Regions from separate parts of the Mesorhizobium bavaricum genome, predicted to be linked through region 3. Evidence: riboswitches for the same ligand, from Rfam matches in the RefSeq annotation. Region 3 holds a riboswitch; each other region holds the start of a gene.

Evidence for each region. A riboswitch is a leader RNA that binds a small molecule or an ion and turns the genes downstream of it on or off. The one in region 3 is predicted to bind cobalamin.
Region 1: another riboswitch for cobalamin. It lies ahead of AC1RZR_RS25895 (DUF1636 family protein); the one in region 3 lies ahead of AC1RZR_RS03125 (aromatic ring-hydroxylating oxygenase subunit alpha).
Region 2: another riboswitch for cobalamin. It lies ahead of AC1RZR_RS18445 (CbtB domain-containing protein); the one in region 3 lies ahead of AC1RZR_RS03125 (aromatic ring-hydroxylating oxygenase subunit alpha).
Region 4: another riboswitch for cobalamin. It lies ahead of AC1RZR_RS18230 (DUF1636 family protein); the one in region 3 lies ahead of AC1RZR_RS03125 (aromatic ring-hydroxylating oxygenase subunit alpha).

What each region holds. Positions count from the first base shown of each region.
Region 1 is NZ_CM165566.1:5,285,491-5,293,038, reverse strand. Features, by position in the region: gene AC1RZR_RS25920 (LacI family DNA-binding transcriptional regulator) at 1-810, shown strand, start outside; gene AC1RZR_RS25915 (sugar ABC transporter ATP-binding protein) at 807-2,324, shown strand; gene AC1RZR_RS25910 (ABC transporter permease) at 2,324-3,373, shown strand; gene AC1RZR_RS25905 (substrate-binding domain-containing protein) at 3,441-4,424, shown strand; gene AC1RZR_RS25900 (nucleoside hydrolase) at 4,543-5,520, opposite strand; cobalamin riboswitch at 5,804-6,011, shown strand; gene AC1RZR_RS25895 (DUF1636 family protein) at 6,021-6,506, shown strand; gene AC1RZR_RS25890 (ABC transporter ATP-binding protein) at 6,503-7,291, shown strand; gene AC1RZR_RS25885 (ABC transporter substrate-binding protein) at 7,338-7,548, shown strand, end outside.
Region 2 is NZ_CM165566.1:3,763,527-3,771,074, forward strand. Features, by position in the region: gene AC1RZR_RS18435 (MFS transporter) at 1-23, shown strand, start outside; gene AC1RZR_RS18440 (aromatic ring-hydroxylating oxygenase subunit alpha) at 27-1,202, opposite strand; cobalamin riboswitch at 1,394-1,589, shown strand; gene AC1RZR_RS18445 (CbtB domain-containing protein) at 1,626-1,805, shown strand; gene AC1RZR_RS18450 (CbtA family protein) at 1,822-2,625, shown strand; gene cobU (bifunctional adenosylcobinamide kinase/adenosylcobinamide-phosphate guanylyltransferase) at 2,618-3,133, shown strand; gene cobO (cob(I)yrinic acid a,c-diamide adenosyltransferase) at 3,135-3,764, shown strand; gene cbiB (adenosylcobinamide-phosphate synthase CbiB) at 3,781-4,749, opposite strand; gene cobD (threonine-phosphate decarboxylase CobD) at 4,748-5,797, shown strand; gene AC1RZR_RS18475 (tyrosine phosphatase family protein) at 5,794-6,303, shown strand; gene AC1RZR_RS18480 (creatininase family protein) at 6,310-7,113, opposite strand; gene AC1RZR_RS18485 (RidA family protein) at 7,169-7,548, opposite strand, start outside.
Region 3 is NZ_CM165566.1:652,662-660,209, reverse strand. Features, by position in the region: gene AC1RZR_RS03130 (FAD-binding oxidoreductase) at 53-1,153, opposite strand; gene AC1RZR_RS03125 (aromatic ring-hydroxylating oxygenase subunit alpha) at 1,334-2,581, opposite strand; cobalamin riboswitch at 2,696-2,896, opposite strand; gene AC1RZR_RS03120 (DUF680 domain-containing protein) at 3,402-3,599, shown strand; gene AC1RZR_RS03115 (DUF680 domain-containing protein) at 3,669-3,875, shown strand; gene AC1RZR_RS03110 (DUF680 domain-containing protein) at 3,953-4,189, shown strand; gene AC1RZR_RS03105 (ABC transporter ATP-binding protein) at 4,263-5,375, opposite strand; gene bglA (beta-galactosidase BglA) at 5,417-7,081, opposite strand; gene AC1RZR_RS03095 (carbohydrate ABC transporter permease) at 7,086-7,548, opposite strand, start outside.
Region 4 is NZ_CM165566.1:3,717,561-3,725,108, reverse strand. Features, by position in the region: gene AC1RZR_RS18265 (NADH-quinone oxidoreductase subunit E) at 1-214, opposite strand, end outside; gene AC1RZR_RS18260 (NADH-quinone oxidoreductase subunit D) at 215-1,405, opposite strand; gene AC1RZR_RS18255 (NADH-quinone oxidoreductase subunit C) at 1,415-2,020, opposite strand; gene AC1RZR_RS18250 (hypothetical protein) at 2,017-2,556, opposite strand; gene AC1RZR_RS18245 (NuoB/complex I 20 kDa subunit family protein) at 2,562-3,143, opposite strand; gene AC1RZR_RS18240 (NADH-quinone oxidoreductase subunit A) at 3,134-3,499, opposite strand; gene AC1RZR_RS18235 (winged helix-turn-helix domain-containing protein) at 3,829-5,028, shown strand; cobalamin riboswitch at 5,058-5,261, shown strand; gene AC1RZR_RS18230 (DUF1636 family protein) at 5,301-5,729, shown strand; gene cobW (cobalamin biosynthesis protein CobW) at 5,732-6,769, shown strand; gene cobN (cobaltochelatase subunit CobN) at 6,788-7,548, shown strand, end outside.

The DNA of each region.
Region 1 (7,548 bases), 2.2 Mb from region 3:
CTGGCGATCTCGGCGATTTCCAACCCCTATTTCACCGATATCATCTGCGCGGTGGAGGCTGAATGCGCGCGCCTTGGCCTCATGGTCTTCCTCTCTGACACGCAGGAAGATCCCGACCGCGAGCTTTCCGTGGTGCGCGCCTTCCACCAGCGGCGGGTCGACGGCGTCATCCTGGCGCCGTCGGGCGCGCCGCAGCGGGCCATCGATTATCTGGCGGAGAAGAAGCTGCCGTGCGTGCTCATCGACCGCTTCGCAGACGACCGCTTCGACCAGATCGGCGTCGAGAACCAGTCGTCGATGCGCGCGCTGATCGATCACGTAGCCTCCTTCGGCCACAAACGCATCGGCTACATCTCCGGCCAGCCGGGTCTGGCGACGACGCGCGAACGCATCGGTGCTTTTCACATGTCGCTGGCCGCCAATGGACTTGAGTGCCTGCCGCACTATGTCTCGCCGGAGAACGTCGATACGGCGAGCGCAACGGCATCGACCCACGCCATCCTGTCATTGCCTTCGCCGCCTACGGCATTGGTCACCGGCAACAACATGACGACAATCGGAGCGGTGCGGGCGATCCGCGAACGAGGCCTCTCGATACCGACGGATCTTTCGCTTGCCGGCTTCGATGATTTCGAATGGGCCGACTGCTTCGAGCCGCGGCTGACGCTTGTCGCGCAGCCCTGTGCCGAGATCGGACGGCAGGCGGCTGCCTTGCTCTGCGCCCGCATCGCATCCAGCGGTCTGGAGCCGCAGGCGGTGCGGCTGCAAGCCGCGCTGCAGGTCCGTCAGTCCTGCGCGAGGCCGGCATGAGTGCGCCGCTGCTGTCGGTCACCGGCGCGGTCAAGCGCTTCGGCGGCGTCCAGGCGCTGCGTGGCGTCGACTTCGACCTCAAGTCCGGCGAGATCCACGCCCTGCTCGGCGAAAACGGCGCTGGCAAGTCGACCCTCATGAACCTGTTGTCGGGTGTCTATGCGCCGGACGAGGGCACCATCCAGATCGACGGCAAGCCGGTGCGCTTCAACAACCCGCGTGAAGCGCAGGCGGCCGGCATTGCCACCATTTTCCAGGAGCTCGACCTTGTGCCGACGCTTGACGTGGCGGCCAACCTCTTCCTCGGCCGCGAACTGATGCGGCCGGGCGGCTTCCTCGACGTGCCGGCAATGCGCAGCGAGGCCCGCAAGCGGCTCGAGGCCATAGAGCTTGCCATTGATCCCGCCAGCATGGTGGCGAACCTGTCGATCGGCCAGCGCCAGGTGGTGGCGATCGTCAAAGCGCTGTCCTACGCCTCGCGCGTGCTGATCATGGACGAGCCGACCGCGGCTTTGACGGTGGGCGAGGTCGAGAGACTGTTCGACATCATGCGCAAGCTCGCCGCGAGCGGCGTTGGCATCGTCTATATCTCCCATCGCCTTGAGGAGGTGCCGCAAATCGCCGATCGGGTGACGGTGATGCGCGATGGTCGTGTCGCCGGCATCACGCAGCCGCACGCGCCGCAGGCTGAGCTGGTGCGCCTTCTGGTCGGGCGACCGCTGGATGAGCTTTTTCCCGAACGCGCCAGGGAGGCTGGCAAGACACTGCTCAGCCTACGCGATGCGAGCTTCAGGCTCGCCCATGACAGCGCTGGATGGCAGCCGCCGACAAGCATCTCACTCGACGTCAAGGCGGGCGAAATCGTCGGGCTGGCCGGCATCATGGGGGCAGGGCGTACCGAGTTGTTGAGCGCGCTCTACGGCACCGGCCTTGCCGGCCGCTGGGAGGGCGATGTCGCAGTCGACGGCCGCCCGGTGAAGCTCGATTCCATCAAAGCCGCACGCGACGCCGGCATCGCCTTCGTCACCGACGATCGGCGCGGCAGCGGCCTGATGCTGAGGATGGCGGTGGGCCTCAACCTGGTGATGTCGGTGATCCGGCGCATCTCACCCCTCGGGCTGATGTCGGCGCGCCGGCAGGCGGATGCCGTGAAGCAGTCTTTCGGCCAGTTCGATATCAGGCCGAAGAATCCCGACATCGCCGTCGGCGCGCTTTCGGGCGGCAATCAGCAGAAGGTGGTACTGGCCAAGGAGATCCTCGGCAACCCCCGACTGCTGCTGCTCGACGAGCCCACGCGCGGTGTCGATGTCGGCGCCAAGGGCGAGATCTACACGCGGCTGCGGCATCTGGCGGCGCAGGGCCTCGGTATTCTGGTCGCTTCCAGCGAGATGCCGGAACTGATCGGCCTGTGCGACCGCATCGTGGTGCTGCGCCAGGGACGCAATGTGGCGGAATTCATCGGCGGCGTCGACGAGCACACAGTGCTTAACGCGGCAAATGGCAGGGAGGCCTGATGTCTGAGCAGAAGATTTCGGCGACAGGCAGGCCGGTGGCCGCGGCACCGGTGCATCGCGATCCGTTAGCCTTTGTAGTGCGCTTCCAGAGCCTGATCGGCCTTGTCGTTGTGGCGATCGGCGGCGTCATCTTCTCGCCGCGCCGGCATGGCGAAATCCTATTCCTCAACCCCGACAACATCGCCAACATCGTTCGCGCCGTGTCCGAGACCGGCATCATCGCCATCGGCATGACCTTCGTCATCATTACCGCCGGCATCGACCTTTCTGTCGGCGCGGTGCTTGGGCTCTCCAGCGTCGTCACCGCATCGATGATGATCTCGGGCGGCTTCGGACTCATTCCTACCATCCTGGCCGTACTCGTGATGGGCATCGTCTTCGGCGCCATCCAGGGCACCATCTCCAGCCGTTTCCGGCTCGAGCCGTTTATCGTGACGCTCGCCGGCCTGCAGGCGGCGCGGGGGCTGGCCTTGGTCGTCTCGGGCAATCAGTACATCAACATTTCCTATGGCGATGGGCCGGGGCTGGCGCCACCGGTGTTCGCGGTGCTGGGTGAGCGGCTGTTCAACAACACTGTGCCGGTGGCGACGATCGTGTTCATCGTCTTTGCGGCAATCGCAACGATCGTGCTCAACACGACGCGCTTCGGCCGCTATGTCTTTGCCGTCGGTGGCAACGAGCGCGCGGCGCGCATTTCCGGCGTGCCGGTGTCGATGGTCAAGATATCGGTCTACGCCATCACCGGCTTTGCCGCCGCACTGGCCGGCATCGTGCATGCCGGCCAGTTCAATTTTGGCAGTGCCAATGACGGCATGGGCTACGAGCTGACCGCGATTGCCGCCGTGGTCATCGGTGGCACCAGCCTGTTCGGCGGCGCCGGCTCGATGGTCGGCACGGTCGCCGGCACCATTATGCTGGGTGCACTCGCCAACATCCTTCAGCTCAACAACATCACCCCCGCCATGCAGCTGCTCGCGACCGCTGCGATCATCGTGCTGGCGGCAGTGCTTCAATCCCTCGTTCGCCGCCGCGAGGGTTTGGGTCGTTAGGAGGAATGCGGCAGCAAGTGGAAGTCAACCAAGGTCTGGCCCCGGCCCGACGAGGAGGAGAGTGAGTATGAAAACCACAAGACAAAGGCGTGCCCTGAAAGTCGCGCTTCTGGCAGGCGCTGGCCTGTGCATCGCGGGAGCCGCCCATGCTGCCGACCCGATGGTCAAGGCCTGCGCCAAGGACGGCCAGTTCATCATCGGCTTTTCGCAGGCGAACAATGCCGAACCCTATCGTCAGCACGTCAACGAGGAGCTGGAGGCGGCGGCCAAGGAAGTTCCCGGCTTCACGCTGCAGATCGCCGACGGCGCCGGCAACGTCAACACGCAGACCTCGCAGGTCGACAATTTCATCACCCAGAAGGTCGACATCCTGCTGATCTCGCCCTTCGAGGCGGCACCGCTGACGCCGGCGGTCAAACGCGCCATGGATGCCGGCATCCCGGTCATCGAACTCGATCGCAAGACGGTCGGCGATCCGGGCAAGGAGTACACCGCCTTCATCGGCGGCGACAATTACAAGATCGCGCTCGAGGCGGGCAAGTATACCGCCAAGACCTTGCTGCCCGACGGCGGCGAAGCAGCGGTGCTCCAGGGATTGCCGAGTTCGACGCCCGCGGTCGAGCGGCTTAACGGCTTCAAGGACGGCGTCAAGGAGAATGCCAAGATCCAGATCGTGGCCGAGCAGGCCGCCGACTGGGTGCCGGACAAAGCCCAGACCGCCTTCTCGGCCATGCTGCAGGCGCATCCCGACATCAAGGTGCTTTATGCCAGCAACGACATGATGGCGGCCGGCGCGCTGCTTGCCGCCAAGGGTGCCGGCAAGGACGTCAAGATCATCGGCACCGATGGCTTGCCGGGACCTGCCGGCGGCATCGAAGCGGTAGCGAAAGGCGACTGGGCGGCGACCTTCACCTATCCGACCGGTGCCAAGGAAGCGATCGAGATGTCGAAGAAGATTCTGCTCGATTGCGCCACTTCGGTGGAGCCGACAGTGACAGTGGAGACGACGGCGATCACGGCGGAAAATGCCAAGCAGATGATGGGGAAGTGAGGGAGCCAGCCACCAAGGTTGGATATGACAAGGCCCCGCGCGGGGCCTTGTTATGTTTTGGAGGCAAGACTAATCCTGCAAGGAATGGCTGCTTCGCGCCTCATGACAGTCGCAGAGATCAGTTCGCCTTGTTCTTGGTTAGACGCTCCAGCGCATCCACAATCAAATCGCAGAATTTTTGATGGTCGAGCTTCATCGCCACGGTGTGGCGGAAGTCGACCTGCTCGCTCGCCGTGCCGCCGAAATGGTGCATGCCGCCCATCTTCTCGAAATTGCAGACCGTCATGCCTTTGGTCCACCGGCCGGCAAGCTCGACGCGGATATCGGCCTTCTCGGTGGTGAAGACGGTCGGGTCGATCATGGCCGCGACGCAGCATGCGTCATGGACGGCGGGATACTCGATCTGCAGGAGGCCACCATGCGTCGTCGCGATGAACTCCCAGATATCGAGGATGAACTTGGCAATCGGGCCGCCTACCGCGCGCACCCGGTCCTGAAGCCCCGTGGTGGCGAGCGCCTGATGCGTCAGGTCGAGCCCCACCATGGTGACGTCCCAGGTGGCCCGGAACACCACGTCGGCGGCGTCCGGATCGGCATAGACGTTGAACTCCGCCGCGGGCGTGATGTTGCCCCTGGTATAGCTTCCCCCCATCGCGACGACCCGTTTCACCCGCTCGACGATGCGGGGGTCCTTGCGCACGGCAAGCGCGATGTTTGTGTAGGGACCGACCGGCACCAGAGTGATCGTCTTCGGCTCATGCGCCATGACGGTGTCGATGATGAAGTCGACGGCGTGCCGCCTATCGAGCTCGAACGAGGCGGGCGGCAGTACGGGGCCGTCGAGCCCGGTCTCGCCGTGGATCTCGACAGCCAGCACCTGATCGATGAGGAGCGGGCCGGGAGAGCCCTTCGCCACCGGTACCTTGATGCCATAGGCGGTGCATACGGAAAGCGCATTGCGCGTGGTGTTCTCGACATTGTGGTTGCCCGAAACCGTGGTGATACCGAGGAGATCGATCTTCGGATTGCCTGCCGCCAGCAGGATGGCGATAGCGTCATCATGCCCTGGGTCGCAGTCCAGGATGATCTTTTCCATATGGCACCTCCTCTGTCGGCCGAGCCTGCCGCGACTACAGACTGCCGCCGCTTGCGCCGTCAAGGTTCTCGCCCTCGGCAACCGTAGTGCCAACTCGCTCGGCCCCACGGCCACCTTCTACCTCCGGCGGCGAGCCCATTTCGAGCAGCTGCCACTGCCGCCGCCGTGTTGCGCGACAAGTGGAGTTGACATCGTCGCGGAATATCGCTTCAAACGTAATGTTATTACATTTGAATGGAGCCGCGACGTCGCAAAAAACCGTTGCGATGCGATCGATGGAAATCTACGCTGGCCCGGTGATGGTCCCCTGGCCGCAAGGCAAGGGGTGAAAAGGGAACACGGTGAGATCCCCAAAGGGTCGAGGCCGTGGCTGCCCCCGCAACTGTAAGCGGCGAGCAAAATCCGTAAATGCCACTGGCCGGCAAGGCTGGGAAGGCAGGATGGCGCAACGACCCGCGAGCCAGGAGACCTGCCATCAGCATGAGTTGACCGGACGGGGTGTGCCGGGAGGAGACGTGGACGTCGGTCTTGTCGGCCGATTCGCCAACATCCTTCCGTCGCCAATCGAGAAAGACGGAAAGTTGGACGGCGCCACAGATCGTATTCACCGCATTATTGTCTGCACGCTTTGCCGCGACGTCCCGACAGGGATCAGGTCGGGTGAAAATTTGTGCTCCGATTTGCGTTCCCGGCTCTCGGCCCACCATGAACCCGCCGTGGCGCATGGCTTCACGGTCGAGGGCGTGGCTTGCATGGCCGGCTGTGCAAGGCCCTTGACGGTAGCCTTCCAGGCATCGGGCAAGGCTGCCTATCTCTTCGGCTCCATCGATGCGCAGGCCGATGTCGTCGATCTCGTGCGATTCGCCAAGCTCTATGCCTCGCTCGCCGATGGCTGGTGCAATTCGGGACAGCGCCCGGCGGGGTTGGCCGGCAAGACGCTGGCCCGCATCCCGGGCCCGGGCAATCCGGCGGGAAACAGCCGATGACAGCGCCGGTTCTCGAAGCGCGTGACCTCAGTGCCATGGCGAATGGCCGGGATCTGGTCCATGCGGTCAGCCTGTCGGTGGCCGCGAGCGATCGCCTCGCCATCATCGGCCCCAACGGCGCCGGCAAGACGACGCTGCTGCGCATGCTGTCGGGCATGCTGCGGCCAAGTTCCGGCGAGGTGAAGCTTGGCGGGCGCCGGCTGGACAGGATTTCGGCCGCCGAGCGGGCACTGCATATCGCCGTGGTCGGCCAGACCGACCAGCCCGATCCGCGGCTGGCGGTGATCGACTATGTCGAGCTTGGCCGGGTTCCGCACGCCGGGCTGAGGCGCAGGAGCGACGAACGCGACATTGTCGTCGACGCGCTGCGCCGGACCGGCCTGCTGCCGCTGCTTGGCCGCACCATCGGCTCGCTGTCGGGGGGCGAGCGCCAGCGCGCCCAGCTGGCGCGCGCCATCGCGCAGGAGCCAAAAATTCTGTTCCTCGACGAGCCCACCAACCACCTCGACCCGCGCGCCCGTGGCGAACTGCTCGAACTCGTGGCCGGCTTCGGCATGACGGTGATCGCGGTGCTGCACGATCTGGCCCTGGTGGCCCCCTTCGCCACCAGGGTCGCGGTGATGAACAATGCCCGCCTGCAAGCGTTCGCCGCGCCGCGCGAAGCGCTGACCCAACAGCTGATCCGCGAGATTTTCGGCGTCGACGTCTTTCGTCTGCGCCATCCGACCGAAGACCGCGAACTGACGGTGTTCGAGGTGCCGAACCGCGCCGCGCCGCCATCCTGATCGAAGCCGTTCCGCCCAATCCCTGTTCAACAAAGGAGCACTTACCTTGAAACGCCTCGCCTTTTCGCTTGTCTTCTCGCTGCTGGTCTCGACAGCCTTCGCCTTCCCTGTGACCGTCGACAGCTGCGGCAAACCGCTGACCTTCGACGCGCCGCCGAAGCGTGCCGTCATCCATGACCTCAACATGGCCGAGATGACTTTTGCGCTGAAACTGCAGCCGTCGATCGTCGGCCTGACCGGCATCACCGGATGGTACA
Region 2 (7,548 bases), 3.1 Mb from region 3:
GGTATCTGCCGAAATCGCTGTGATCTTCAAGGCTTGGAGGGAACGGCTGCGTGCCGCTCGCGGACCCAGTTGTGGAAGCGGTGCAGATCATATTCCTCGGGCATCAGCACACCGGCTTCGTGGCGCGTCGAGCGCAGGCCTTTCTGGTTGACCTCGCAGATCGCCGCATCCTCCTCCAGCACCTGTTTGCCGAGGGCGACGATGTTGTCGATATCGGTTGCCTCAAGCGCTTCGGGCACAAGCAGCCATTCGGCGACAAGCTCGGTCTGCTCGGGGCCGAGCGGCACCAGCCGCACGGTCCTGACATAGTCGACATGCCCCACGACGAACATCGACGGCAGGTTGGTGGCGTAGGTCTGGCCGGCGGCGCGCTCGGCAGGTGTCAGGCCGGCAAAGACCGGCCCGTGCGCCTGGCCGTCGCGCGACCAGGTCTCGGCGCCGGCGCGCAGACCGCCGGAAAACTCCGGTGCGTCATTATCGGCGTGGCGAGCCCAATCGGGATCGTCGTGCCGGCCCATCAGGCCGCGGCCATAGATCGGCACCAGCCGCGACAGATCCTTGTGGACGCCCGGACAATGCAGGCACTCGTTGAAGTTTTCCCAAAAGATCTTCCAGTTGCAGTTCATCACCTTGCGCAACGCATGGCCGGTCACCAGCGGTTCCAGCGGCCAGTTGGCGAGACTGCCGGACGCCGGATCGAAGGATGATTCCGCCGAGCCGGCGGCGTCTTCGGCGAGATTGACGAAGACAAAACCGCGCCACACCGACAGTGCCACGCGATAAAGCGGGTGATCGGCCTTGTCGAAACCGTCCGGCAGCGATTTCGACGGAACGCGCACGAGATCGCCGCGCAGCGAATAGGACCAGGCATGATAGGGGCAGGTGATCAGCCGCGCCTTCAGCCGGCCTTCGCTCTCCTGGCAAAGCTGCGAACCGCGATGGCGGCAAGTGTTGTGGAAGGCGCGCAGTTCGCCGGTCTCGTCACGCAGCACGACGATTTCCTGCGTGCCGACGCGAAAGGTGCGGAAGCAAAGCGGCTGCGCAAGGTCTGCCTCGCGGCAGACGAGCAGCCAGCTTCTGTACCAAATGGCGTCGAGGTCGCGCTGATAGCTGCCCGTATCCCAATAGGCCGATGATGGCAGCGTCGGTTCGGCCCGGGTCAAGCCGTTGTAGGGATCGCGGTCGCTGGCAATGGGCTGCATGGCTGGCTTCCTCTAGAGTTGCTAGCCGACACCCGGCCACGGGAATTGTCAATTGTTGGGCCGGTGCCCGATTTGTGCACTTTCGGCGACAATGCATTCTTGCATCATGCATGTCGTGATCCCAAAACCGCTCCGCACTTTCGGCGACATGCATTGTCGGAATTTGGTTTGCCGGTCGCGGCGATTTTCCCTATAGTCGCGCTGTCGTCGGTTCCGTTTGGAGCCAAGAGGGAATGCGGTGCGGGCGAATGTCTTGCCCAATGCCGTGGCTGCCCCCGCAACTGTGTGCGATAGTCCTCTCCATATGCCACTGAAGGTTTTCTTCGGGAAGGTGGGGAAGGGCGCTGATCCGCGAGCCAGGAGACCTGCCGGCGACAGGAAACTGACTTCTATGCCCTCGGGTGGAGGGCGAAAGGACAAGACATGACTACCGCTTCCGTCTCCCTCGGCGCCTCCGTCTCCTCGCAGTCGCGCTTCATGCAGCTTGCGCTCGTGGCGCTGCTTGGCATCTTCGTGGTCGGTTTTGTCGGCTTCTCGCATATCGATGCGGTCCACAATGCGGCTCACGACTATCGCCATTCGATGGCGTTTCCCTGCCACTGACGAGGAATTTGACATCATGAACCTGTTTCGCAACGTCGTGTTCATCGCGGCGATCGCAGGGCTCGTGGCTGGCGTCGTTCTCGCCTGCATGCAGGCCTTTGCCACCGTGCCGCTGATCCTCAAGGCGGAAGTCTACGAGCAGGCCGGCGGCGGCCATCACCATGACCATGCCGCTCCGGCCGCAACGGATACCAATGCCATGAGCACAGCCGCCCCGGCGGGGAACGCCATGAGCTCTGCCGCCCCGGCGCCGGCGGAAGCAGTCGCTCCGGCAGCGGAAGACGAAGGCTGGGCACCGGCCGACGGTTTCGAGCGTTTCGCCTTCAGCGTGGTTGCCAATATCGTCACTGGCATCGGTTTCGCACTGATCCTGGTCGCGGTTTCCGAATTCGCCGGCGGCATCCGCAACTGGCGCCAGGGGGTGTTCTGGGGCCTGGCCGGCTTTGCCGTGTTCACGCTGGCGCCCGGCCTCGGCCTGCCGCCGGAATTGCCGGCGATGCCGGCTGCCGATCTCACGCAGCGCCAGATCTGGTGGTGGGCAACCGTGGCGGCGACCGCGGCGGGTATCGGCCTGATCGCGTTCCGCAAGTCGCTGCCGCTTGTGATCCTGGCCGTGTTGCTGATCATTGCGCCGCATATTGTCGGCGCACCGCAGCCCGACAGTTTCGAGACCCCGATCCCGGAGGGTCTGCATCATCAGTTTGTGGTGGCGGTGACGGTGACCAATCTGGTGTTCTGGCTGGTTCTCGGCGCGGTCGTCGGCGTGGTGCGCGGCCGCTTCACCGGTACCGCGACCAGCCTGCGCGACAGCTTTGCCTGATCGCAGCAAGCTGACCTTCATCATCGGTGGTGCGCGCTCCGGCAAGAGCGCGCATGCCGAAACCCTGGCGACGACCTTGCCGCCGCCGTGGGCCTATATCGCCACTGCGCAAGCCTATGATGACGAGATGCGTGAGCGCATCGCGTTGCACCGCTCGCGGCGCGGTGAAGGGTGGACGACCATCGACGCACCGCTCGATCTCGCAGGCGCGCTTGAGGCCCTGCCGGACAATCAGCCGGTGCTTGTCGACTGCCTGACACTGTGGCTGACCAATCATATGCTGGCCGAACACGACCTCGATCTGGAATACCGTCGGCTGGCTGAAGTGCTGTCGCGGCCGCGCGGGTCCTGGTTCGTGGTATCCAATGAAGTCGGCCAAGGCATCGTGCCGGACAACGCACTGGCGCGCCGCTTTCGCGATGCCGCCGGCCGTCTCAACCAGCAGGTGGCCGCTGTCGCCGATACGGTGCTGCTGATGGTGGCGGGGCTGCCACTCAAGGTGAAATGAGATGACCGATACCGACGACAAGCCCATCGAAGACCGGGACGAGGAACGCCACCGCGCCAAGATGGCCAAGCGCAAGGCGGTGCAGGACGCCGAGGTGGCGAGCAAGACGGTCGAGAAGGGGCTGCTGATCGTCAACACCGGGCCGGGCAAGGGCAAGACCACCGCCGCCTTCGGCCTGGCGCTGCGGATGCTCGGCTACGGCAAGCGTGTCGGCGTCGTCCAGTTCATCAAGGGCAAGTGGCACACCGGCGAGAAAGATGCCTTCGCCGCCTTTGGCGACCGCGTCGTCTGGCACGCGATGGGCGAGGGGTTCACCTGGGAGACACAGGATCTGAAGCGCGACATTGCCGCGGCCGAAGCCGCATGGGCCAAAGTGCTCGAGCTGATGGCCGATCGGTCGATCAGCCTGCTGGTGCTCGACGAACTGAACATCGCGCTGCGCTACGATTATCTCGAACTCGACAAAGTGGTTGCCGCGCTGAAAGCACGACGGGAGGGCCTGCATATCGTGGTCACCGGCCGCAACGCCAAACCGGCATTGGTTGAGGCGGCCGATCTTGTCACCGAAATGGGCGTGACCAAGCACCATTTTTCCGCGGGCGTGAAAGCGCAGCAGGGGATCGAGTTCTGAACGGCGCCTCGATGCGTCACACCACAATGACGACGACCGAGACCAAACCGAACACCGCGATCAGCAGATAGTCGGCGACGCGATAGAGTTTCAGCGCCTGCCTTATGTCGATGCTGTCGGCTTCGCGCCGGCCGCCTTCGCCCATGAAAACGTCGTCGACCAGCACGCCGCCGTAGCTGCGTGGTCCGGCGAGCGCCAGGCCGAGCGCGCCGGCCATCGCCGCTTCCGGCCAGCCGGCATTGGGCGAGCGGTGTTTTATCGCGTCCCGCCACACCGCGTGCCAGGCATTTTTCGCATCTGCGCCTTTGACCAGGAATGCAGCCAGCACGATCAGCAGCGCCGTCAGCCGCGATGCCGGCAGGTTGATCCAATCGTCGAAGCGCGCCGCCGCCCAGCCGAAGGCCTCGTGGCGCGGGGTGCGGTGGCCGATCATCGAATCGGCGGTGTTGGCGGCCTTGTAAGCGGCGCCGCCGGCAAGTCCGCCGACGCCGGTCCAGAAGGCGGGGGCAACGATGCCGTCAGAAAAATTCTCGGCCAGGCTCTCGATCGCCGCGCGGCAGACACCGGCCGTGTCCAGCGTTTCCGGATCGCGGCCGACGATTCGCGAGACGGCAACGCGGCCCAGAGCGAGGCCACCTGTGTCGAGTGAGTCCGCCACAGCCTCGACATGCTCGTAAAGGCTCTTCTGCGACAGAAGCGATGTCGCCAAAAGAGCGGCAATGATCAATCCCATGGGAATGAACCAGAGCAGGACCTGCACGCCGAGCCCGATCGCCGCCGGCACCAGCACGATGACCAGCAGCGCCTGAACACCGCGCTTGCGACGCAGTGCGTCGGGATCAGTGGCGCGGTTGAGCCTGCGGTCGAGAAAGGATATCAGCCTGCCGAACCACGTCACCGGATGGCCGATGGCGCGAAACAGCCAGTCCGGATAGCCCAGGACGAATTCGACGGCCAATGACAGGAAAGCGATCAGGACTGACATGAAGCTTCTTGATGGGGCGGCGGTGGACCATGGTGGAAGTCTAGGTCGGGCGAGGGTGCTTTTCCCCAACGCACCTCAGCCTTTCGTCGACCTCTCGACCGGTATCAATCCGCACTCCTACCCGCTTTTCGACCTGCCCGCCACCATCCTGTCGCGGTTGCCGGAAGCCGAGCGCGCCCGCGAGCTGGTCGAGGTCGCGGCGCGCGCCTATGGCGCGCCTTCGCCAGCCAATGTGGCGGCGGCACCCGGCACGCAGATCCTGTTGCCGCGCGTCGCATCGCTGATCGCGCCTGGCAAGGCGCTGGTGCTGGGGCCGACCTACGCCGAACATGCGCGGGCAGCGGCGATCGCGCGACATGAGGTGGCGGAGGTCGGCGTTTTCGAGGTGTTGGCAAAAGCCGACCTTGCCATCGTCGTCAATCCGAACAATCCGGATGGGCGCATCATCGAGCGCGACCGGCTGCTGGCGCTGGCTGCAGGGATGCGCGCCAAGGGCGGGCTGCTGGTAGTCGACGAGGCGTTCATGGACGTCGGCCCACGCCAACACAGCCTCGCCGGCGATGTCGGCCAGGGCGGCATCGTGGTGCTGCGGTCGTTCGGCAAGTTCTTTGGCCTGGCCGGGCTGCGGCTCGGTTTTGTGCTTTCCGATGCAGCGACGGTCGACCGGGTGGACACGCAATTCGGACCATGGGCCGTCGCCGGCCCGGCGCTGGAGTACGGCATCCGCGCGCTTGCCGATATCGGCTGGCAGGACGCGATGCGGGCATCCCTTGCGGATGCATCGGCGCGGCTCGATGGGCTGTTCGGCCGCTTCGGCGCTCCTGTCGCGGGCGGCACCACATTGTTCCGTTACCTTCGCATGCCCGATGCCGCCGATCTGTTTTCCGCGCTTGGCGAGCGCGGCATCCTGCTTCGCCATTTCACCGACCGTCCGGGTATCCTGCGGGCCGGCCTGCCGGGGAGTCAGGAGGAATGGCAGCGGCTCGAATCCGCTCTTGCCGAATGGGCGTCGCGGCGCGAGGATCAATCGAAGGGTTCTAAACAATGATCCATGTCTGCTCGCTGGCAAAGGTCGAGGAAACGGTTGCGAGGACCGGCGCCGACCGCATACTGTCGCTGCTCGCCGCCGGGACGGAGGTGGTCCGCCCGGCTTCGATCGCCCCGGAAAACCATCTGCATCTGGTCATGCACGACATCGCGGTGGCGCAGGACGGGATGACCATTCCGGGCGAGGAGCATGTCCGCAACCTGCTCGATTTCGCGCGCCGGTGGGACCGGGCAAAGCCGATGGTCGTGCATTGCTATGCCGGCATCAGCCGCTCGACCGCTTCGGCCTATATCATCGTCGCCGCACTGGCGCCGAAACGCGACGAAGCCGAACTGGCGCGGACGCTGCGGGCGCTGTCGCCATCAGCGACACCCAATCCTCGACTCATTGCGGTGGCCGATGTGTTGCTCGACCGTAACGGCCGCATGATCGAGGCGATCGAGGCGATCGGGCGCGGCGCCGACGCTTTCGAGGGAACACCCTTTGCACTGACGATCGACAATTAGAACCAGCTACTTCAGCCAGTCGGCGAGCTTCGCCTTGCGCACATCGCGCAGCAGCTCGATGAAACCGTCGGCCTGATGTTCGGCGGTCAGCCGGCCTTTCTCGGCCGTCGCGATGCTGGCGCCGCCGACCACGCCATTCGGATTGAGGTCGCTGGCAATCCAGGCAAAGGCATGGGTGCCGGTGTGGCGCAGCAGCGAAAATTCCTTTTCGGCCTTCGCGACATTGGAAACGAAAGTGTCGGCCTTGCCCATATCGACCAGATCCGGCCGGAAATGCAGCATCAGCGACGTCTCGACATCGCCGCCATGGATGCCGTGGCGGTCCTCAAGTTCGGTGTACATGCCGGCCGGGCGGCCGAAGCGCTGCCAGCTGGTCTTCACTGCCAGCATGTTTTCGCGCACGCGCAGTTCGCGCGTGACGATGCCCATGATCTCTTCGTTACCGCCATGCGAATTGACGACGACCAGCTTGCGCACGCCGGCGCGCGCGATCGACAGGCCAAGTTCGGTCCAGGCCTCGACCAGCGTCGTTGCCGGCAGGGTGAGGGTGCCCGGTGCGTGAAGATGTTCGTTCGATTTGCCTACCGCCTGCACCGGCAGGATGCGGATGTCGAGATCGTCGGGCAGGCGGGCAATCACCGTGTCGAGCATGCCGTTCATGATCGAGGTGTCGGTCGAAACCGGCAGATGCGGGCCATGCTGCTCGATGGCCGCCAGCGGCAGCACGGCGACCGTCGCCTCTGGATCGATCGAGGCGTATTCGGTTGTGCGGTAGTCGCCCCACCACACGCGCTTCTTCGCAACAGTCATGTCATGCCTCTTCGATGATTAGGCCAGACCTAGCGCGGCAAGGGCGGCCTGTCGATCACCCAGCCGCGATGGCCTCGACCTCGACCTTGAATTCGGGCCGCGCGAAACCGGAGACGATCATCAGTGTCGAGGCCGGCGCCGGGCTGGAAAACAGCCGGTCGCGGACATCCATATACGGCCGCAGGTGCGCGCGGTCGGTGACATAGGTGTTGATGCGGACGATGTCCTGCAGACCGAGCCCGGCCTCGCCGAGTACCGCGGCGATGTTGCGGAAGCAAAGCTCGGCCTGCGCGCCGGCGTCTTCCGGTATCTGGTCGTCCGCCGTGATGGCGACCTGGCCCGAGCACAGTACCAGCCGCTTGCCGGCTGGCACCTCGACACCATGGCTGTAGCGGGCAAAGGGTGGCTTGATCGACTTGGGGGTGAGGAACTTGA
Region 3 (7,548 bases):
TTCCGAGAGGTTTCTCGTAGCCGCCGTTCCGAGGCTCGGCATTCCGGGGCGGTCACGCCTCGATTTCGAGCGCCGAAAGCGGCTTTGAGCAACAGGCGAGGATGAAGCCGTCGTCGATCTCGTGGTCGAGGATGCCGCCATTGTGGCTCATCTCGACGGCGCCCGTGACCTTCTTCACCTTGCAGGTTCCGCACAGGCCGAACTCGCAGGCGGCGGGAATCCGCACGCCCGAAGCCCGCGCCGTCTGCAGCACGGTCTGGCCGGCGACGCATTCGGCGTCGACATCCGAAAGCGCGAAGCGGATCGGCGTCGCGGCTTCGACGGTGACGGCGGCGCCGTCTTCCGCCGGCGACGTGAATGGTGCCGGGATCTCCTCCACGACAGGCGCCGCAAAGCTCTCCTGATGGTACTTCGTCATGTCGAAGCCGGCAGAGTCCAGCATGCCGCGCACGGCGCGCATGAAGGGATCGGGGCCGCAGCAGAAGATTTCGCGCTCGCGGAAATCGGGCGCCAGCAATGGCAGCCGGATCGCATCGATGCGGCCCATATGGCCGAACCAGCCCTCGCGGCTCGACCGCTCCTCGATCATGAAGCCGAGCGACAGGCCGGGCATACGGCTGCCGAGCAGCTCGAGCTCCTTGCGGAAAATGATTTCTTCGGGGCGCCGCGCGCAATTGACGAAGCCGACATCGGTCCATGGCGCGCAGTCGTTCAGCCAGCGCAGCATCGACATCATCGGCGTCACGCCGGAGCCGGCCGAAATGAACAGATACTTGGCCGCCGGGTGGCTGTGCAGCGAAAAGTCGCCGGTCGGCCCATAGGCCTTCACATGCGAACCGGGCGTCAGATGGTCGAACATCCAGCGTGTACCGATGCTGCCCGCTTGCGCCTTGATCGTCACCGCGATCGAGAACGGCCGCGATGGCGAAGACGACAGCGTGTAGGTGCGCATCAGCGGCCCATCGGCGGTCGGCAGTTCCAGCGTCACGAACTGGCCCGGCTTGTAGCGGAACCAGGTCTGGTTGTCGGAGCGGAAGGTGAAGGTCTTCACATCAGGCGCTTCGTCACTGACGCCGATCACTTCCAGCACCTGGAGCCTGTCGTTCCAGGGCGTCATCTGGTCGAGATGGCGATAGAGGCCAAGGTCCGTCATCGCATTCATCCTCTTGTCCCTTTTATTCCGTGCGTGTCGTGATCCCAAAACCGCTGCGCACTCTTGGGCGACATGCACCAAGGCGCGTCGCGTCGAAACGGGTTCATGCGACGCGCTTCAGGTCTTGTTTCCTTGCATGTCGTTGTCTCAAAACCGGGGGCCATTTTTGAGCGACATGCACTAGGCAACGCTGCGCAGCGCCGGCCGGCCGCCTTCGGCAAGCCGCGGACCGATGAACGACGCGTACCATTCGACGAACTGGATCACGCCGCCCTCATGCAGCTCCGAATAGGGGCCTGGCTCGTAGGCGGGCGATAGGATGCCGAAGGCGTTTTCCTCGACGATGCGGCGGTCCTGGTCGTTGGTCTCGGTCCAGACATGGGTGAGTTCGGCGAGATCGTAGTCGACGCCTTCGACCGCATCCTTGTGGACGAGCCATTTGGTCGTCACCGCCGTTTCCGTGGCGCTGATCGGCAGCACGCGAAACGTCACCGCGTGGTCGATGAGGATGTGGTTCCATGTCGTCGGATAGTGATAGTGCATCAAGGTGCCGATCCGGTCGGCGGAGACGGTGTCGGAGAGGTTCTTCTTCACCGCCCGCTTGCCGTTCATGGTGTAGCTGACGGCGTCGCGCAGCAGCGGCGCGCGGGTGGCGCGGTACTGTCCGGCCGCATCGATGCGGAATTTGCTCGGCAGGCCGGCCGCTTCGCATTTCGCCCAGTGCGCAAGCATTTCCGGGTCGCTGTCGGCCCCCTGCACGCCGGTCACCGTCGGTGCCTCTGGGAAAGTTTTGCAAAGCTCCGGGTGATTGCCGGCGCAATGGTAGCACTCGCGGTTGTTTTCCCAGACCAGCTTCCAGTTGCCCTTCTCGACAATGGTCGACTCGAACGCCACCTTGGCCTCGCGCAGCCGGTGCGGCAAAAGGTAGGGCTCGATCATAGCCCGCATCGGTGCGAAATCCGCCGGCTCCTTGCCCAGGCAGATGAAGATGTAGCCGCCGACACTTTCACAGGCGATGGGCTTCAGGCCGAACTGGCTCTTGTCGAACCCGTCCGCCATCTGCCGGGCAAACAACAGCCTTCCGTCCAGCTCATAGGTCCACTGGTGATAGGGGCAGACCAGCTTTGCCGCCGTGCCCTTGTCTGAATTGCAGACTCGGCTGCCGCGATGGCGGCAGGAATTGTGAAAGGCGTTGATATTGCCCTTCTGGTCGCGGACAAGGACGACCGGATAATCGCCGATCTGCGCGGTAATGTAGCTGCCCGGCTTGGGCAGCTCGCAATCATGGCCGATGAACAGCCAGTCGCGATACCAGATCAGCTCCATGTCGAGCTTGAAATAGTCGGGATCGGTGTAAAAAGGCTGCTCGAGCGAGAAGCCGTTCCTGCGGCCCTGCAGCAGCCTCAGCATATCGTTGCGCGCGTCCATGTCCTGTCCTCATAGCCAAGGACTGAACTGGTGGTGATGGAGGAAGGATCGGACGCAGGCCGGCGAAGCGCCGGACATGCACTATCCACCTCTTGACCGCCCACCGCGATCAGTCGAGTTCAAATATCTCGGGCTGGTTTCCGGGCTCTGGAGTGTCCTTGCGGACGGTCGCGACACCTTCCCAGGCGTTTGCCCAGTGGTCTCCCGTTGCGACTTGAACTCCACCACCGTTGCGGGGGCAGCGCCGGATTCTGACCGGCTTCCCAATTCTCCGCTTCGTCGTCACGAAGCGGCACCTGAGATGACATGATCTAATCACGATCGCGGGCGCGCCATCGGCATGAAAACGACATCGTATCCATGCGGCGCGACACGCATGCGAAACGTTCCGGCCGGCTATTGCGGAGCCGAAATCCGATCTCCTAGGCAGCCATCGCCGGCTGCAATCTCTTCGAATCCGACCCCTTGCCGGGGCCTAAGAAAGGTTAACGGTTTCGAAAAGTGACTATTAGCAACTTCTAAAATCGAACCGAACGGTTCGTTTCTGTTGACGGTGCGTGCAGGACGGTGTGAACGCTGGGCCTCCGACACAGTTGGTGATCGGGGTGCCAATTTTACATAACTATTTGATATCAAGAAGAAAAACAACTGGTGTGGACGCTCTTGGCACAATTTCAAGTGGCAGATTCTTGGTCCACGCGGAACAACTTCGTGATTGGAAATGGCTGGATGGCTTTCCCACATCGGGGCGGTCCGAACGACGCGATTTCATCCCAAGACACGCCGCTAGACGGACGGGAAAAATACTGGAGTACCTAAAATGAAAAAGATCATTCTCACTGCCGCCGCCGTTCTGGCCATTTCCGGCAGCGCCTTTGCTAACGGTAGCGACCACTATGGTTCGAACGCCCCGGTAGCCACTGCTGTCGACAGCTCGCAGACCGCTTCGATCAAGAAGTCGGAACCGGCTGCTCAGACGCCTGTCCAGGGCAGCGACCGTAATCTCTTCGGCCACTAACGCCGATTCCCAGAAGGCGGCGGGCTCGCCCGCCGCCCTGGCAAAATCCAGAAATTCAGGAGAGCTAAAATGAACAAGATCCTTATTGCTGCCGCCGCCGTTCTGGCCATTTCCGGCAGCGCTTTCGCCGGAAGCGACAACTTTGGCTCCAAGGGCGCCAATCAGCCTGCCGCCTCGGTGGACAGCTCGTACACGGCTTCAACCAAGAAGTCCGAGCCGGCTGCGCAGACGCCTGTCACCCATGGCAGCGATCGCAACCTGTTCGGCAACAACTGACATCCGAAACTAGCATCCGACGGCGAGGCGGCGGGTCAGCCTGCCGCCTCGAATTCGAAAATACCGGAGTATCAAAAATGAAAAAGATTGTTCTTACTGCCGCCGCTCTTCTGATTGCCGCCGGCAGCGCCTATGCTGGCAACGACAATGTTGGCGGCACCGACATCAACAAGCAGGCGACCGTCAACGTCGACGCCTCGCATACGGGCTCGATCCGCAACAGCGATTCGCCCGTTTACAAGTTGCTCAACTCGTCGGGTGACGTACAGAAGTCTGCCCCTCAGGGCAGCGACCGGAACCTCTTCGGTCGCTAACTAACAGCCGAAGCTGATCTCCAAACAAAGAGCGGCGGACCTGTGCCCGCCGCTCTTTGTTTTTCATGTGGCCTCAGGCAGCCTTTGCTTCCGGCTGACGGAGCGAGAAGGAGTGCCCGTCCGCGTCGAAGATGTGAAGGTCGCTGGCGTCCGCGCTCAGCCGCAGCGTCGCCCCGCGCTTGACCTCGACATTGCCTGGCATCTTGGTCACCAGCGGCAGGTCGGCGCGGCCGATGTCGACATAGACAAGTTGGACCTCGCCGAGCTGCTCGACATAGTCCACCGTTCCCTCGAACAGATAGTCCGCGCCGCTGGCGATCATCAGGTCCTCTGGCCTGACGCCGAAGCTCACCGAGGCACCGTTTGCCGATGCCGGCGTGGCGATCGGTACGGTTGCCTTGCGGCCGCCGACATGGCTGACGACGGTCGGGTTTCCGGTCTTGTCGATGGTCGCCGGCAGGATGTTCATGGCCGGCGAGCCGATGAACTGGGCGACGAACAGATTGCCGGGCTTCTTGTAGAGGTCCATCGGGGTGCCGACCTGCTCGATATGGCCTTCCTTGAGCACCACGATGCGGTCGGCCAGCGTCATCGCCTCGACCTGGTCGTGGGTGACGTAGATCATGGTCGTGTTGGGCATCGATTCCTTGAGCTTGGCGATCTCGATGCGGGTGGCGACGCGCAACGCCGCGTCAAGGTTCGACAACGGCTCGTCGAACAGGAACACTTTCGGATTGCGCACGATGGCGCGGCCGATGGCGACGCGTTGGCGCTGGCCGCCCGACATCGCCTTGGGCAGGCGGTCGAGATATTTGGTCAGCTGTAGGATTTCGGCCGCCTGCTTCACGCGGCGGTCGATCTCGGCCTTGTTCTCTTTGCCGATCTTCATCGAGAACGCCATGTTGTCGTAGACGGTCATGTGCGGGTAGAGCGCGTAGGACTGGAACACCATGGCGATGCCGCGCTTCGATGGCGGCACGTCGTTCACGACCTCGCCGGCGATCTTGAGTTCGCCGGAGGTGATTTCCTCGAGCCCGGCGATCGACCTCAGCAAAGTCGACTTGCCGCAGCCCGACGGGCCGACAAAGACGATGAACTCGCCCGACTTTATATCGAGGTCGATGCCGTGGAGAATGTTCAGATTGCCGTAGGACTTCTTCACTTGTCTTAGCGTGACATCGGCCATTGGTTTCCTCCCAGAAATTTGAAATTCAAGTGATTTGAAATTCAGTCGATGCGTCCGAACCAGGCGCCGTAGCCGCCGAGCTGTACGGAACCGGTGCTCGCCTGCCCCGAAAATCCGTGCCCGGGCAAAGGTTGCAGCGATCGGTTGCCTAGGTCAACCTTGGCTGGCTCAGCTCCCAGATTGAAGACGCAGACGATCTGTTCGTTGCCTGCGCGGCGTGTGAAGGCGACCGTGTCGCCCGCACTTTCGATGAATGTGATGTCGCCCTTGGCCAGCGCCGGATGTGCGCGGCGGAAGGTGAGAAAGCGCCGGTAGTGCTCGAGCAGCGAGGTCTCGTTGCCCTGCTGGACATTAACCGCTTGCGACAGATGCTTGGCCGGCACCGGCAGCCAGGGCTTTGCCGAGGAGAAGCCGCCATTCGTGGCGCTGCCGTCCCACACCATCGGCGTGCGGCAGCCGTCACGGCCCTTGAATTCCGGCCAGAAGCGGATGCCGTAGGGGTCCTGCAGATCCTCGAAGCGAAGGTCGGCTTCGCCGAGGCCAAGCTCCTCGCCCTGATATATGCAGACAGAGCCGCGCAAGGACATCAGCAGCGCCGAGATGACCTTGAGATAGGCGGTCGGATCGGCTTCGCCAGCCGCCCAGCGCGAGGCCGGGCGCATCACGTCATGATTGGAAAAGGCCCAGCACGACCAGCCGTCGCTGGCGACCTTGCCGAAGGATTCCAGCACCGAGCGGACCTTGGCCGCGCTGATCTTTTCCGGCGCCAGGAAGTCGAACGAGTAGCACATGTGCACGCGCTTGCCGCCGGCCGTATAGGCCGCCACCACTTCCAGCCCGCGCTGCGAATCGCCGACTTCGCCGACCGCGGCGGTTGCCGGATATTCATCGAGCAAGGCGCGGAAGCGTTCGAGGAAGCCGAGGTTCTCGGGGCGGCTCTTGTCGTAGATATGGTCCTGATAGTTGTAGGGGTTGACCGCGGGTGCGGTCTGGTCGTTGCGCTGCTCCGGCGGCAGTGGCGGGTTGTTTTCCAGGCCCTGGCTGTGGAAGTAGAAATTGATGGTGTCGAGCCGGAAGCCGTCGACGCCGCGCTCCAGCCAGAAGCGGGTGACGTCGAGCAGCGCGTTCTGGACCTCGTGATTGTGGAAGTTGAGGTCGGGCTGTTCGGCCAGGAAGTTGTGCAGGTAATATTGCTGGCGGCTGGTGTCCCATTGCCACGCCGAGCCGCCGAAGATCGACAGCCAGTTGTTGGGCGGCGTGCCGTCCGGCCTGGCGTCCGCCCAGACATACCAGTCGGCTTTCGGATTGCCGCGGCTCGACCGGCTTTCCTTGAACCAGGGGTGGTTGTCGGCGGTGTGCGACAGCACCTCGTCGATCATCACCTTCAAGCCCAGCCTATGTGCTTCTGCGGTCAGCGCATCGAAGTCGGCCAGCGTGCCGAACATCGGATCGACGTCGCAATAGTCGGTGACGTCGTAGCCGAAATCCTTCATCGGCGACTTGAAGAACGGCGAAATCCAGATGGCGTCCGCACCGAGTCCTGCAATGTAGGGGAGCCGGCCGATGATGCCCTTCAGGTCGCCGATGCCGTCGCCATTCGAGTCCTGGTAGCTGCGCGGATAGATCTGGTAGATCACCGCACCTCGCCACCAGTCACGATCGACGGCGAGGTCAGGCTTCGAACTGGCCTTCAAAGCGGATTGCATCGTATCAGCCTCCTTTCACCGAGCCGGCAAGCAGCCCGCGGACAAAATAGCGCTGCAGCGAGAAGAACACGATCAGCGGCACGATGATGGTCACGAAAGCCGATGTCGTCAGGATCTCCCAGTCACCGCCGCGGGAGCCCAGTAGCGCGTTGAGCTTGGCGGTCAGCACGATTTGGTCTGCCTCCGTACCCAGGAAAACCATCGCCACCAGCAGATCGTTCCATACCCACAGGAATTGGAAGATGGCAAACGAAGCCAGCACCGGGAAGGACAGCGGCAGCACGATCTTGACGAAGATCTCGAAATCGCTGGCGCCGTCGATGCGTGCCGATTCCATGATTTCACGCGGCAGGCCGGCAATGTAGCTGCGCAGCAGGTAGATGGCGAAGGGCAGGCCGAAGCCGGTATGCGCCAGCCAGATGCCGAGATAGGTTTTCGACGGCATGCCGAAGAAAGCGCCAACGCCG
Region 4 (7,548 bases), 3.1 Mb from region 3:
GGGGCATGCCGAGCATGTCGGAAATCGTCTCGATCGCCGCCTTGGTGACCCAGCCCTCCTGCTCCTGAGCTATCATCAGCAAGGGAATGATCGCCGACTGTTCACGGCCCTTGGGGTATTTCTTGATCCATTGCTTCGCCGCGGCCGCGTTCGCCCGGTTGAAGGCGAAGGATGCTGGCTGGACGCTGGCTTCTGCGAGACGGCGGACTGACATTTAGCGATCGACCTCACCAAACACGATGTCGAGGGAGCCGAGAACGGCGGTGACGTCGGCCAGCATGTGGCCGCGGCAGAGGAAATCCATGGCCTGCAGATGCGCGAAACCGGGCGCGCGCAGCTTGCAGCGGTACGGCTTGTTGGAGCCGTCGGAGACGAGATAGACGCCGAACTCGCCCTTCGGCGCTTCAACCGCCGCATAGACTTCGCCCGCCGGCACGCGGTAGCCCTCGGTGTAGAGCTTGAAGTGATGGATCAGCGCTTCCATCGAGCGCTTCATTGCCTGACGCTTCGGCGGCACCACCTTGCCGTCGAGGTTCGACACCGGGCCGGTGCTCTCCTTGCCGAGCAGAAGGTCGACGCACTGGCGCATGATCTTCGCCGACTGGCGCATTTCTTCCATGCGCACCAGATAGCGATCGAAACAGTCGCCGTTCTTGCCGATCGGAATGTCGAAATCCATTTCCGAATAGCATTCATAGGGCTGTGACTTGCGCAGGTCCCAGGGCGCGCCCGAGCCGCGTACCATCACGCCCGAAAAGCCCCAGGCCCAGGCATCGGCCAGCGAGACCGTGCCGATGTCGACATTGCGCTGCTTGAAGATGCGGTTGCCGGTGAGCAACTGATCGAGGTCGTCGATCGACTTCAGGAAGGGATCGATCCACTTGCCGATATCCTCGACCAGCTTCTGCGGCAGATCCTGATGCACGCCGCCAGGGCGGAAATAGGCCGCGTGCATGCGCGAGCCGGAGGCGCGCTCATAGAACACCATGAGCTTTTCGCGCTCGACGAAGCCCCACAGCGGCGGCGTCAGCGCGCCGACATCCATCGCCTGCGTCGTCACATTGAGGATGTGCGACATGATGCGCCCGATCTCGCAGTAGAGCACGCGGATCAGCTGGCCACGCTTCGGCACATCGATGCCGAGCAGGCGCTCGGCGGCCAGTGCGAAGGCATGCTCCTGGTTCATCGGCGCGCAATAATCGAGCCGGTCGAGATAAGGGATGGCTTGCAGGTAGGTCTTGGCCTCGATCAGCTTTTCCGTGCCGCGGTGCAGCAGGCCGATATGCGGATCGACGCGATCAACAACCTCGCCGTCGAGTTCGAGAACCAACCTCAAAACACCATGCGCTGCAGGGTGTTGAGGCCCAAAGTTGATGTTGAAATTGCGGACGGAGGTCTCAGCCATTCTGGCGCCTCAATTCGTCTTGGCTTTTTCATCGCCCGGCAGGACGTAATCCGTCCCTTCCCATGGCGAGAGAAAATCGAAATTGCGGAATTCCTGCTTGAGCTCGACCGGCTCATAGATGACGCGCTTGGCCTCGTCGTCGTAGCGCACCTCGACGAAGCCGGTCAGCGGGAAATCCTTGCGCAGCGGATGGCCTTCGAAACCGTAATCGGTCAACAGGCGGCGCAGATCCGGGTGGCCGGAGAACAGCACGCCATAGAGATCATAGGTCTCGCGCTCGAACCAGTCGGCACCGGGATAGACGCCGGTGATCGACGGCACCATCGTCTCTTCGTCGGCCTGCACCTTGACGCGGATGCGCACGTTCTGTTTCGGCGACAACAGGTGATAGACGACGTCGAAGCGCTTGGCCCGCGACGGATAGTCGGCACCGCAGACGTCGATGATCGAGATGAACTGGCAGCGCGCATCGTCGCGCAGGAAGGTCATCACTTCGACCAGATCGCGCGGCTCGACATGGACGGTGAGTTCGCCATAGGCGATCGCCGAGTCATTCACGCGGCCGTTCAGCTTCTCGCCGAGATAGGTCGACAGTTCGCTCAGGGATGCGGTCATGACAATCTCGCCAACCAGCCTAGGACCTTGCGCGAGTCTTCCGCGTCTTTTTCACCAAACCAACCGCTCTCTTTAACCGCGTCAATGGTCAAAAAAATTTGACATTCATCGTCACCACCCGGCTCGTCAAAAAACAACTTTCCGACAAACTGCCGGGTTTGCAGATTTGCGGGGTCACCATTTAGGGCAACGCACTCGACGAACAACTTTTCGGTGACTGCCCCCCGGCCTGACGACGCAGAGCAAAACCTGGCCGACATTTCAGAAATCAGGTTCTTGGTTCGATCTCCAAGCGAACGCAGCCTCACGTCGCCATGATAAAAGACTATTTGTGGATCGCTCGTCGGCTCGGCCTCCCAATCATTCAACATGATGTCGATACCGACACCGGCATTGCCAAATTTTGAGTTTGCTGAAAGCGTGGAAGAATAAAACCTCGAACCAGAGTCGGTTTCCTCAAATCGCTGCTCTAACGCCTTGAACGTCAAACCCAGCCAAGGCTCAGGGTTGCCGTAGATAATCTTGGCTTCATCCATAGTGATTACCGTTCGATCGTGCCGGTGCGGCGGATCTTCTTCTGTAGGAGAAGAATGCCGTAAAGCAGCGCTTCGGCGCTCGGCGGACAGCCGGGCACATAGATGTCGACCGGCACGACGCGGTCGCAGCCGCGCACCACCGAATAGGAATAGTGGTAGTAGCCGCCGCCATTGGCGCAGGAGCCCATCGAGATGACGTAGCGTGGCTCCGGCATCTGGTCGTAGACCTTGCGCAGCGCAGGCGCCATCTTGTTGGTCAGCGTGCCGGCGACGATCATGATGTCGGACTGGCGCGGAGACGCGCGCGGGGCAACACCGAACCGCTCCGAGTTGTAGCGCGGCATCGAGGTGTGGATCATCTCGACCGCGCAGCAGGCGAGACCGAACGTCATGAACATCAACGAACCGCTGCGCGCCCAGGTGATCAGCGCTTCCGTCGAGGTGACGAGAAAGCCCTTGTCGGCCAGTTCGTTGTTGATCTCGAGGAAGAAAGGATCATCCGCCCCGACCGGCCTGCCGGTGTTGGGATCGATCAGGCCCTTGGGCTTCGGCGCGACGAGCGTTCCGGAACTGTCGTTCAATCCCATTCCAGCGCTCCTTTTTTCCATTCATAGGCAAAGCCGATGGTCAACACCGCCAAGAAGACCATCATCGACCAGAAGCCGAGCATGCCGATCTTCGAGAACGACACAGCCCACGGAAACAGGAAGGCCACTTCCAGATCGAAGATGATGAACAGGATCGACACCAGGTAGAAACGGATGTCGAACTTCATGCGGGCGTCGTCGAACGAGTTGAAACCGCACTCGTAGGCGGAAAGCTTTTCGGGATCGGGATTGCGGTAGGCGACCAGGAAGGGTGCGGCCAGCAGCGCCAGGCCGACGACCAGCGCCACGCCGATAAACAGGACGATGGGCAGGTACGAACTCAATAGTGCGTTCATGCTCGGCTTTCCGTTGGCGCAATCACTTTGATTACAGCACCGGACCCTATTGCGGAAGCGTGACAGTTTAACCGCTGAACCGTTTTAAGGGCCTATGCTGCAACGCGGCGAGGGTTAGCGCAGCACTTCCAACGAAGCAAGTCAAACCTTGTTCAAAACGCGGTGCTGGACGGCATATCCGAGGAAACTGGTCCGATCCGCTCCTGTTTGATTTCCTTCGCTTTTTACTCCACTTTTCTCTCCTGACATGGTTGCCGCCAAAACCCTGCTAGCATGGGCCGGAATCACCCATCAGAACTTCGGCCAACCACCCTCAGAGTGACGCCTGCATGAAGGAAAAGATCTCGCTCCCCATGGCCCGGCGCATCGCGCTTGCCGCCCAGGGGTTTCTCGATCCCCGCCCCGTCGGTACGCCCGACCGCCGCCATTTCGCCCGCGTGCTGGCCCGCACCGGCCTGCTGCAGATCGATTCCGTCAGTGCGGTGGTGCGCGCTCATTATATGCCGCTCTATTCGCGCCTCGGCCCCTACCCGCTTGCCTTGCTTGATAACGCGGCCGTGACGCGCAAGCGCACGGTATTCGAATACTGGGCGCACGAGGCCTCCTTCCTGCCGGTCGAGACATACCCGCTGATGCGCTGGCGCATGCAGCGGGCCGAGCGCGGCGATGAAATGTATCTCGGCCTCGCCAAATGGGGCCGCGAACACGCTGGCTACATCGAACAGATCTACCGCGAGGTCGTCGATCGCGGCCCGATCGCCGCCTCCGCGCTCGAAGGCCAGAAAGGCTCCGGCGGCTGGTGGGGCTGGAGCCATGCCAAGCATGCCTTCGAATGGCTGTTCTGGGCCGGGCGCATCACCACGGCCCACCGTCGCGGTTTCGAGCGGTTCTACGATCTGCCGGAGCGCGTGCTGCCGCAGGCGATCCTCGACCTGCCGGTGCCGGCCGCCGAGGACGCGCATCGCGAGTTGCTGCGCATCTCGGCCCGCGCCCACGGCATTGCGACGGCCGGCGACTTAAGAGACTACTACCGCCTGTCGCCCGCCGACATGAAAGGCCGGCTGGAGGAACTGGTCGAACTCGGCGAGCTGTTGCCGGTACGCGTCCAAGGCTGGGACAAGCCGGCTTATCTTCATAAAGACGCCCGCCTGCCACGAAAAATCGAGACCCGCGCTCTGCTGGCGCCGTTCGATCCGGTGGTCTTCGAACGGTCGCGCACCGAGCGACTGTTCGATTTCCACTACCGTATCGAGATCTACACGCCGGCCGAAAAGCGCCAATACGGCTATTACGTCCTGCCGTTCCTGCTCGGTGACAGGATCGTCGCTCGCGTCGACCTCAAGGCCGACCGACCGGCCGGCGTGTTACGCGTCCATGCTGCTTACGCAGAGCCCGGCGCGCCGGCTGAAACCGCAGCCCAACTGTTCGAGGAACTGAAGTCCATGCAGGGATGGCTGGGGCTCGAACGCCTCGAAGTCACCCCGGCTGGTGATTTGGGTCCGGCGCTGGCCGACCTGACCGTGTCGTAAGCTCGCGTTGACACCACTGCCCGCAAAAGCCTAAATCCGTTCCAGACGGTCTCTTCTCTTCAACGAGAGGAGCCAAGAGGGAATGCGGTGCGGGATCTCGGTCTCAAATCCGCGGCTGTCCCCGCAACTGTAAGCGAAGAGCCAAGGCCGAAAGCCACTGGGACGGTCCCGGGAAGGCGGCACCAAGGCGAGGACTCGCGAGCCAGGAGACCTGCCGTCTACGACTACAGAATCCGATCGCCCGGCGGGTTTCCGGGCAAGGAGTTCGATTTTTGGACCATGACAGCAGTTTTTCGGCTGGCACAGCGGATGTTTCGTCCGGCCATGATGATGCCCTGGCCGGCGTCACCGTCATCGTCTGTGCCTCCTGTCGCGACGAAACCGGCTCCGACGCCCATCCCCGCGCCGGCGAACTGCTGGCCGAGGACACGCGCCGCGCCGCTTCTGGCGAAGATGTTCGGGTCCGCAGCGTCGAATGCCTCGGCAATTGCAAGCGCCGGCTTAGTGCCGCCATCCTGCGCGATGGCTGCTGGAGCTATGTCTTCGGCGACCTGACCGCGACCAGCGGCGCCGACCTCGTCTCTGGCGCAAAACTCTTCGCCACCTCGACCGACGGCCTCATTCCCTGGCGTGGCCGCCCCGATAGCCTGAAGCGTGGCCTCGTCGCCCGCATCCCTCCCCTCGACCTGTTGAAGGACTGATCATGACCGCTTCCGTCTCCCGCGTTCCCTGCACCGTCGTCACCGGCTTCCTCGGCGCCGGCAAGACGACGCTGATCCGCCATCTCCTGGAAAACGCCGGCGGCAAGCGGATCGCCATCATCGTCAATGAGTTCGGCGACATCGGCATCGACGGCGAGATCCTGAAGGGCTGCGGCATCGACACATGCCCCGAGGAAAACATCGTCGAACTGGCCAATGGCTGCATCTGCTGCACCGTTGCCGACGATTTCGTGCCGGCGCTCGACCAGATCCTGTCGCTGACGCCGAAGGTCGACCACATCCTGATCGAGACCTCCGGCCTCGCTCTGCCCAAACCGCTGGTCCAGGCTTTCCAGTGGCCGACGGTGAAGAGCCGCGTGACGGTCGATGGCGTCATCGCCGTCGTCGATGGACCGGCGCTGGCCGAAGGCCGTGTCGCCAACGACATGGACGCACTTCAGGCGCAGCGCGCGCAGGACACGACACTCGATCACGACGATCCGGTCGAGGAAGTGTTCGAGGATCAGATCGCTTGTGCCGACCTGATCATCCTGTCGAAGAGCGACCTGATGGATGCCGCCGGCTCGGCCCGCGCCAACGCCATCATCAACGAGCACATCGCTCGCGCCGTGAAGATCGTGCCGACGTCGCAGGGCAAGGTCGATCCGTCGGTGTTGCTCGGCCTTGGCCTTGCCGTCGAGGATGACATCGAAAACCGTAAGACCCATCACGACGACGAGCTCGACCACGAGCATGACGACTTCGACAGTTTTATTGTCGACATAGCGTCGATCGCCAATCCGGATGAGCTGGCAAAACGCGTCGCTACCGCCGCCGAGGAAGAAAACGTGCTGCGCGTGAAAGGCTTTGTCGAGGTCGGCGGCAAGCCGATGCGGCTCTTGCTGCAGGCTGTCGGACCGCGCGTCAATCATTACTATGACCGCGCCTGGACGGCGCAGGACGACCGCCGCTCGCGCCTCGTCGTCATCGGCCTGAAGGGGCTGAACCGCCCGGCGATCGAGCGTATACTCGCCGGCTGACGCACACCACGGACCGCGATGCACATCCTCACCACGACCTCCGCCTCGCTCGACGACCTCGCCGAGCCGGTCGATCTGCGGCAGACGCCGGCGGATATCGTGGCCCTGTCCTTCACCGACAGCGATCTCGCCGGGCTGGCGGCAGCATGGAAGACCGATGCCGACCGCTTGCCCTCGATGCGGCTGGCTGCCTTGCGCGACCTGCGCCATCCCATGTCCGTCGACCTCTGGATCGACAGCGTCGCCCGCCACGCCAAAATCATCCTCGTGCGCATCCTCGGCGGCTACAACTGGTGGCGATACGGCTGCGACCAGCTTGCTTCGACCGCCCGCGCACGCGGCATAAAACTGGCGCTGCTGCCCGGCGAATGCCGCGACGAGGATCTGCGCCTGATCGAAGCCTCGACGCTGTCGCGTGAGGAATTGGACGGCCTGCTCGACTATTTCCGCGAGGGCGGCCCGGCCAATATGAGCGCACTGGTGCAGAAGCTGGCGCGGTTGGCTGGGGCCAAGAGCACCGTCACAGCACCGGTGGCTGTACCGAAGGCGGGATTTTATGAGCCGGGGCGCGGTGTCGTTGATGACCTGGATGTCGTCCGGATGTCCAAGAACGGTAGCGATCCTTCCCACGTCTACGCCCCCGTCACCCCCATCCTGTTCTACCGCTCGATGCTGCTCGCCGCCGATGTCGCGCCCATCGACGCCCTTTTTGAAGCGCTCAGGCAGCGCGGCATCAACCCGGTCCCCATCTTCGTCTCCAGCCTCAAGGACCGGGCATC